One region of the Burkholderia sp. Ac-20353 genome, then DNA from elsewhere that is predicted to be linked to it. Evidence: riboswitches for the same ligand, from Rfam matches in the RefSeq annotation. Region 1 holds a riboswitch; the other holds the start of a gene.
The links. Region 1 has a riboswitch for ZMP and ZTP ahead of G3N94_RS06130 (LysE family translocator). Riboswitches for the same ligand answer to the same signal wherever they lie in the genome.
Positions count from the first base shown of each region.

Region 2: another riboswitch for ZMP and ZTP. It lies ahead of glyA (serine hydroxymethyltransferase); the one in region 1 lies ahead of G3N94_RS06130 (LysE family translocator).

Region 1 is NZ_JAAGPL010000012.1:104,669-108,074, forward strand. Features, by position in the region: gene G3N94_RS06125 (alpha/beta hydrolase) at 41-1,000, opposite strand; gene G3N94_RS06130 (LysE family translocator) at 1,040-1,672, opposite strand; ZMP/ZTP riboswitch at 1,693-1,776, opposite strand; gene G3N94_RS06135 (Sir2 family NAD-dependent protein deacetylase) at 1,846-2,670, opposite strand; gene G3N94_RS06140 (hypothetical protein) at 2,685-3,098, opposite strand; gene G3N94_RS06145 (hypothetical protein) at 3,177-3,406, opposite strand, start outside.
Region 2 is NZ_JAAGPL010000031.1:38,363-41,768, reverse strand. Features, by position in the region: gene ybgC (tol-pal system-associated acyl-CoA thioesterase) at 1-328, opposite strand, end outside; gene G3N94_RS12780 (SDR family NAD(P)-dependent oxidoreductase) at 427-1,173, opposite strand; ZMP/ZTP riboswitch at 1,351-1,450, shown strand; gene glyA (serine hydroxymethyltransferase) at 1,589-2,836, shown strand; gene nrdR (transcriptional regulator NrdR) at 2,843-3,322, shown strand.

The DNA.
Region 1 (3,406 bases):
AGTACGTCGCTGACCGTTACAACGAACCAATGTCACGCTGTCACGAGCGTGATCGGTTGCCGGCAATCTCCCGCAGGAATCGGATCGAAGCCTGCTCCAGTTGTGCGATGCCAGGCTCCTCCACCGGAAAGTGACCGCAGTTTTCCAGCATCACCAATCTCTTCTCGCCCTTGATGCGGTCGAAGAACTGCCGGCTCGATTCGAAATTCGTCCAGCGGTCGTTTTCGGGGTGTGCCAGCAGGACAGGACAGTGGTCGAAGTCCTCGGGCTCAATGTCCGGCCGCACGGCGAAAATCGACTGCATGAAATTGACTGGCACACGTACGCCGCCGCCATTAGGATCCTCGGCAACGAGCCGGTTTAGCGATGGATCGTTCGACATCGCGCCCATTTTGGTAAACCACTTCACGGGCAGTCTCAGTCTGCCGATCAGAGGGGTGCAGAAGGGCAACAGGGGCATCATGACGTGGCGCACCAGCGCGTTGCGGGCAAACTGTCGTTTCACCAGCGACGAGCGCGGATCCGCAAGGGTTGTGGCGATCACGCCAGCAATCGGACCGTCACCCATTCGCGCAGCGCACAGGTAAGCCAGATAGCCACCAAGGCTTCCGCCGCACAACACGACGCGCCGCCCAGTGTTCCGGTATTCGATGGATGCCAGATCGCATAGCAAGTCGGTCCACGCCTCGTAAGTAACCAGTGAAGCAGGCGCCTGACTCAATCCATATCCCGGTAGATCCGGAGCGACTACCTCGTAGCCGGCGCCGTGCAGCAACTTGCCAATCGGCGCGAACAGCCGGCCATACCCTCCGCCTCCATGCACGACGATCACCGTCAGCGGCGATGCAGCGCAGGGAAATCGATCAACATGGATCGATGCTCCTTTCCAGGGGAGCCGCTCTTCATTAGGGCCGTTGGCGGCGGTTACTCGCGCATGTGCGGGAAAAAACGATTGGTACTGCTTCCAATAGCTTTCCGTCTTGTAGCTTGGCTGGGGCATCGGTAGATGATGTGCGGGACGCGCTAGAGCGAGTCGTTGCTATTTCCTGGATTCGCACGCCATCCGGACCGCCAGACCTGTCAGAACGCCGCCCATCAGCCAGCGCTGCACCGACAGCCACGACGGGCGTCCTGACAGGAAGATAGATATCGATCCGGCTGTCACGACGATCAGTGCATTCACCGCGAGGCTGATCGAAATCTGAACGCTGCCGAGCGCCAGCGATTGGGTAAGGACACTGCCGTGTCCTGGCGTAATAAACTGGGGAAGCAGAGACAGATACATGACGGCGATCTTGGGATTCGCCAGGTTAGTGACAAAACCCATGCCAAAGAGCTTCGTTGGCGTATCGACCGGTAGGTCGCGCACTGCAAACGCGGACCGTCCGCCCGGTTTGACCGCTTGCCAGGCAAGATACAGAAGGTACAAAGCACCGCCAAAGCGAAGCGTGTCGTACGCGTAAGGTACCGCAAATACGAAAGCCGTGATTCCGAATGCCGCACAGAGCATATAGAACACAAAGCCCAGCGCAACGCCTCCCAACGAAATGAGGCCCGCGCGTCTACCTTGGCAAATTGAGCGGGAAATCAGATAAATCATGTTCGGCCCCGGCGTTATCACCATCCCCAACGCCACAAGAGCGAACATGAGCAATTGCGTGAAATCAGGCATGACCCATCTCCAAAGGTAGCAGGTAATGCCCAGGCGCGCGGCGGCCAACAACCTCACGCTCCCCGATAGTGCCCTATCTGTATGCGCCAGTCACATGAGTGCAGAGATCCTAGCACGTCTTCTGTTTCCGCGACGCCCACGGCCACGTATGGGATCCCGCTCACGGCGATCGATCACACGGCCCGCATCGCGTCGTCGATCGCGCTCAGCACCGCGAGCGCCCGCCCCCGAATGCCGACCCCGACACGATCGACCGCGACATCGCCGGCATCGAGATTGATGCGGATCAGCGGCCCGCGCACGGATTCGGCGAACATCCGCACACTTGGCACGGCGGTCCCGGCACCTACTTCGATCACGACCGGCCGCGCGACCGAACCGAGCCAATCCTGCATGCGCGCCCATTGGCGCGACGTTCGCGTGCCGATCCAGCGCTGATCATCGAACATCAGGAAGTTCGGTCGCGCGAGCCCTCCGCATCCGTGGCAGCGCGGCAAACCGGATGCATCGAGCGTATCGACGTCGACGTCATCCATCGTGTTGCCAGTTGACCAGATCGTGTCGCCGCACGGTTCGCCGCATTGCATGACGTTGATCGTGCCGTGGCATTCGAGCACCCTGTCCTCGTCGAAGCCGGCCGACTGGAAATGGCCGTCGACGTTGCTCGTGAACACGAACGCGCCGTCACGCGCGCGCTGTGCCCAACACCGCAGCATCGCGTAACCGGCATGAGGGCTCGCGTGCCGGCATACCTGAAGCGCGCGCCCGTAGAATCGCCACGCGTCGACGGGTCTGTCGACGAAGCAGTCGCCCTGGGTCAGCGAGCCGACGTCGCGCTCGCTCATTCCGGCAGGCAGAAGCGAAGTCCAGAGCCCGCCCGTGCCACGAAAGTCCGGCAGCCCGGAATCGACGCTCATGCCTGCGCCCGCCGCGATGACGATGCCGTCCGCGTTGGCGATCCAGTCCGCCGCGCGGCGGATATCGTGTTGGTCGTTCAAGGTCGTGCCCCCGTTCAGAAATTGTCGGCCCAGCGATCCCAGAACCCGGGCTCGTCGTGGTGAGCGTTCTTGCGTGCGTAGTCGAGGCCGATCACGTTGAAACAGATATGCGGGAAACGCAGCGAACCGTCCGGATATTCGAGAAACGCTTCGAGCGCGCGGTAGGTCGCGTCGTCGCGGTCGAACGGCAGGTCGATGTAGATCGATCCGCGATAGCTTCGCATCACGCGCTCGTCCGCCACCTCGCCGCACTCCGTCCACGCGATGCCGCGCGCGTCGAGCCATGCGACGAGCGCCGCTCGTGCCGGATGGTCCTGCCAGTGGTACGGCGAACGCTCGCCCGCCGGGTCGTCGAAGAACGTGACGTAAAGCGTATCGCGTGCGTTGCGGCGCGCGATTGCGTCGATATGCTCGATCATGCGTGGCATGGCGTGTCTCCGTGGAAAAGGATCACGTCATGTTGCCACCGCATCGGGACATTTCCCGTCCCGATGCGGCGCAGCCGATCAGCGAGGGCCGAGGTCTCGGCCGTCGCGGTCGACGCCCAGCCGGTTGCGAAAGTCGTCGAAACCGTCGCCGAAGAAACGGAAGAACAGCGCCGTCGGGCGGTCCCGCTCGTCCAGCAAGCCGAAATGCCGGCCGACGCCCCGTCCGACGGATATCAGCGTGCCCGCCGAATTGATCGTGCCCGCGAAGCCTGACTTGATGAGGCGTTGCTTGCGCGCGTCGGCCGTCG
Region 2 (3,406 bases), on a different contig from region 1:
GCCATGCCTCCTGTGTGAATTCCACCGACGCGCGGCCGATTCGCCCGGGCCGGCTCGTGATCGCCAGCGCATCGTCGAGCCGCGCCGGCGCGCGATAGTCGAGCGCGGTGCTGCGGACGATGAAGAGCGCTCCCGTTTCGTCGGCGAGCTGCCTCTGGTCGATGCCGCAGGCGCGCAGCCATTCGGTGCGGGCGCGCTCGAAGAACTTCAGGTAGTTGGCATAGAAGACGATGCCGCCTGCGTCGGTATCCTCGTAATACACGCGCACCGGCCAGGTAAAGCCGGAAGGCGCTTCCGGAGGGCGGGTAGGCTGAGTCATGGCGCGCATTTTACCGGAAGCGGGTAACGGGATTTGTTACCGATTCGTAACGGAATGTAGTAGTGGCGGGCCAGCCGGCGGTCGTCCCGCGGCCGGCCCGCGCGGGTTCAGCCGCGGTAAACCGTGGGGCCGCCGGGCGCCTGCGCGATCGGCATCATCTCGATCGTGTTGATGTTGACGTGCGCGGGGCGAGTCGCGATCCAGTAGATCGTGTCGGCGATGTCCTCGGGCAGCAGTGGCTGGACGTTCGTGTAGACGCTGGCCGCCTTGGCGTCGTCGCCGCGGTAGCGGACATTCGAGAATTCGGTGCCGCCGCAGAGACCCGGCTCGATGTCGGTGACGCGCAGTGGCGTGCCGAGCAGGTCGGCGCGCAGGTTCAGGCTGAATTGTCGGACAAAAGCCTTCGTCGCGCCGTAGACATTGCCGCCCGCATACGGATAGGAACCCGCGACCGAGCCGAGATTGAAGATGTGGCCGCGGCCGCGTTCGATCATGCCGGGCAGCAAAGTGTGCGTGACCGTCACGAGACCCGAGCAGTTCGTGTCGATCATCGTCTGCCATTCGTCGAGGCTGGCCTTGTGGGCCGGCTCGACGCCGAGCGCGAGGCCCGCGTTGTTGACGAGCACGTCGAGCGCCGCGAACTCGGCGGGAAGCGCCGCCGGCACCGCGGCCACCGCGGCGCGGTCGCGCACGTCGAGCTCGAGCGGCAGCAGCGCGTCGCCGAGTTCGGCTGCGAGCGCATCGAGACGATCCTTGCGGCGTGCGGTCGCGACGACGCGGTGGCCGCCCTTGACGAAGGCACGGGCGATGGCGGCGCCGAAGCCGGCGGACGCGCCTGTGACGAACACGATCATTGCTGCTCCTGGTCGGAAAAATAGCGGATGGGGAACCTGCAAGCGTACTGAGATTGCCGCACCGCGGCAAGGCGGCGAAACGTATCCGCCACGGGCGCAAGGAGCCTGTCCCTGATTGTTTGGCCGGCGGCCGCGCGGTTGCCTATTCATGACGCATCCAATAAACTAACGCGCTCATCACCCCTGCGTGACTGGCGATAGAACCCTCGGGTTCAAGGTGGAGCATCCCACCGTGAAGCGCAGGGCGCCGTTTTTGCCGTTCGCCTGGGCAGCCGTTGTGTGCCGTCGCGTACATCGCCGGTGGCTGTCCCTGTCTCGCGTCATACGGATTCTTCCGCCACGTCGAGCTGGTGCCGCCAGCAGCGCAGTGTACTCGGCCACCCCGGTCAACCTGTACACACTTAACGGAAACCGTATGTTTGACAGAGCCCAAAGCACCATCGCGAACGTCGATCCCGAAGTCTTTGCAGCGATCGAGCAGGAAAACCGCCGCCAGGAAGATCACATCGAGCTGATCGCCTCGGAAAACTACACGAGCCCGGCTGTCATGGCCGCGCAGGGTTCGCAGCTCACGAACAAGTACGCCGAAGGGTATCCGGGCAAGCGCTACTACGGCGGCTGCGAATACGTCGACATCGTCGAGCAGCTCGCGATCGACCGCGTGAAGGAACTGTTCGGCGCCGAAGCCGCGAACGTCCAGCCGAACTCGGGTTCGCAAGCGAACCAGGGCGTGTTCTTCGCGATGCTGAAGCCGGGCGACACGATCATGGGCATGAGCCTCGCGCACGGCGGCCACCTGACGCACGGCTCGCCCGTGAACATGTCGGGCAAGTGGTTCAACGTCGTCAGCTACGGCCTCGACGCGAACGAAGACATCGACTACGAAGCCGCCGAGCAACTCGCGCAGGAACACAAGCCGAAGCTGATCGTCGCAGGCGCATCGGCGTTCGCGCTGAAGATCGATTTCGAGCGTCTCGCGAAGATCGCGAAGTCGGTCGGTGCGTACCTGATGGTCGACATGGCGCACTACGCGGGCCTGATCGCCGCGGGCGTCTACCCGAACCCGGTGCCGCACGCCGATTTCGTCACGACCACCACGCACAAGAGCCTGCGCGGCCCGCGCGGCGGCGTGATCCTGATGAAGGCCGAGTACGAGAAGCAGATCAACTCGGCGATCTTCCCGGGCATCCAGGGCGGTCCGCTGATGCACGTGATCGCCGCGAAGGCCGTCGCGTTCAAGGAAGCGCTGTCGCCGGAATTCAAGGCATACCAGCAGAAGGTGGTCGACAACGCGCGCGTGCTGGCGGAAACGCTGGTCAAGCGTGGCCTGCGCATCGTGTCGGGCCGCACCGAAAGCCACGTGATGCTGGTCGACCTGCGTGCGAAGAACATCACCGGCAAGGCAGCGGAAGCCGCGCTCGGCGCCGCACACATCACGGTCAACAAGAACGCGATCCCGAACGATCCGGAAAAGCCGTTCGTGACGAGCGGCGTGCGTCTCGGCTCGCCGGCGATGACGACGCGCGGTTTCGGCACGGCCGAAGCCGAGCTGGTCGGCAACCTGATCGCCGATGTGCTCGAGGCGCCGGAAGATGCGGCGACGATCGAGCGCGTGCGCGCGCAAGTGTCCGAGCTGACCAAGCGTTTCCCGGTCTATCGCTGATCGCTCATGCGCTGCCCGTTCTGCCGGAGCGACGACACGCAGGTGGTGGATTCGCGCGTGTCCGAAGACGGCGCCGCGATTCGCCGGCGTCGTCGCTGCTCGGCCTGCGACAAGCGTTTCACGACGTACGAGCGGGTCGAGCTGGCGTTGCCGGCCGTCGTGAAGAAGGACGGCAGCCGCACCGAGTTCGACCGTCGCAAGATCGTCGCCAGCATGCAACTCGCGCTGCGCAAGCGGCCGGTTGCGGCTGACGCGATCGATGCGGCGGTCGCCCGCATCGAATATCAGCTGCTCGCGACAGGCGAGCGCGAAGTCCGTAGCGAGAAGCTCGGCGAACTCGTGATGAACGAGTTGCGCGGTCTCGATACGATTGCCTATGTCCGTTTCGCGTCGGTCTATCGCCGGTTCGAGGACGTTTCCGAATTTGCCGACGTGATCGAAGAGTTCCGTCGCGCTTCCCCCGCCAAGCCCCCGCGTAAGCGCTGACGCGCTGCGCTGATTCATTCCGATCCCTCCGGTTGTTCATCTCGCGTCGATTGTGGTCGGCGCGATCGTGTCGCGCCAGCTGGC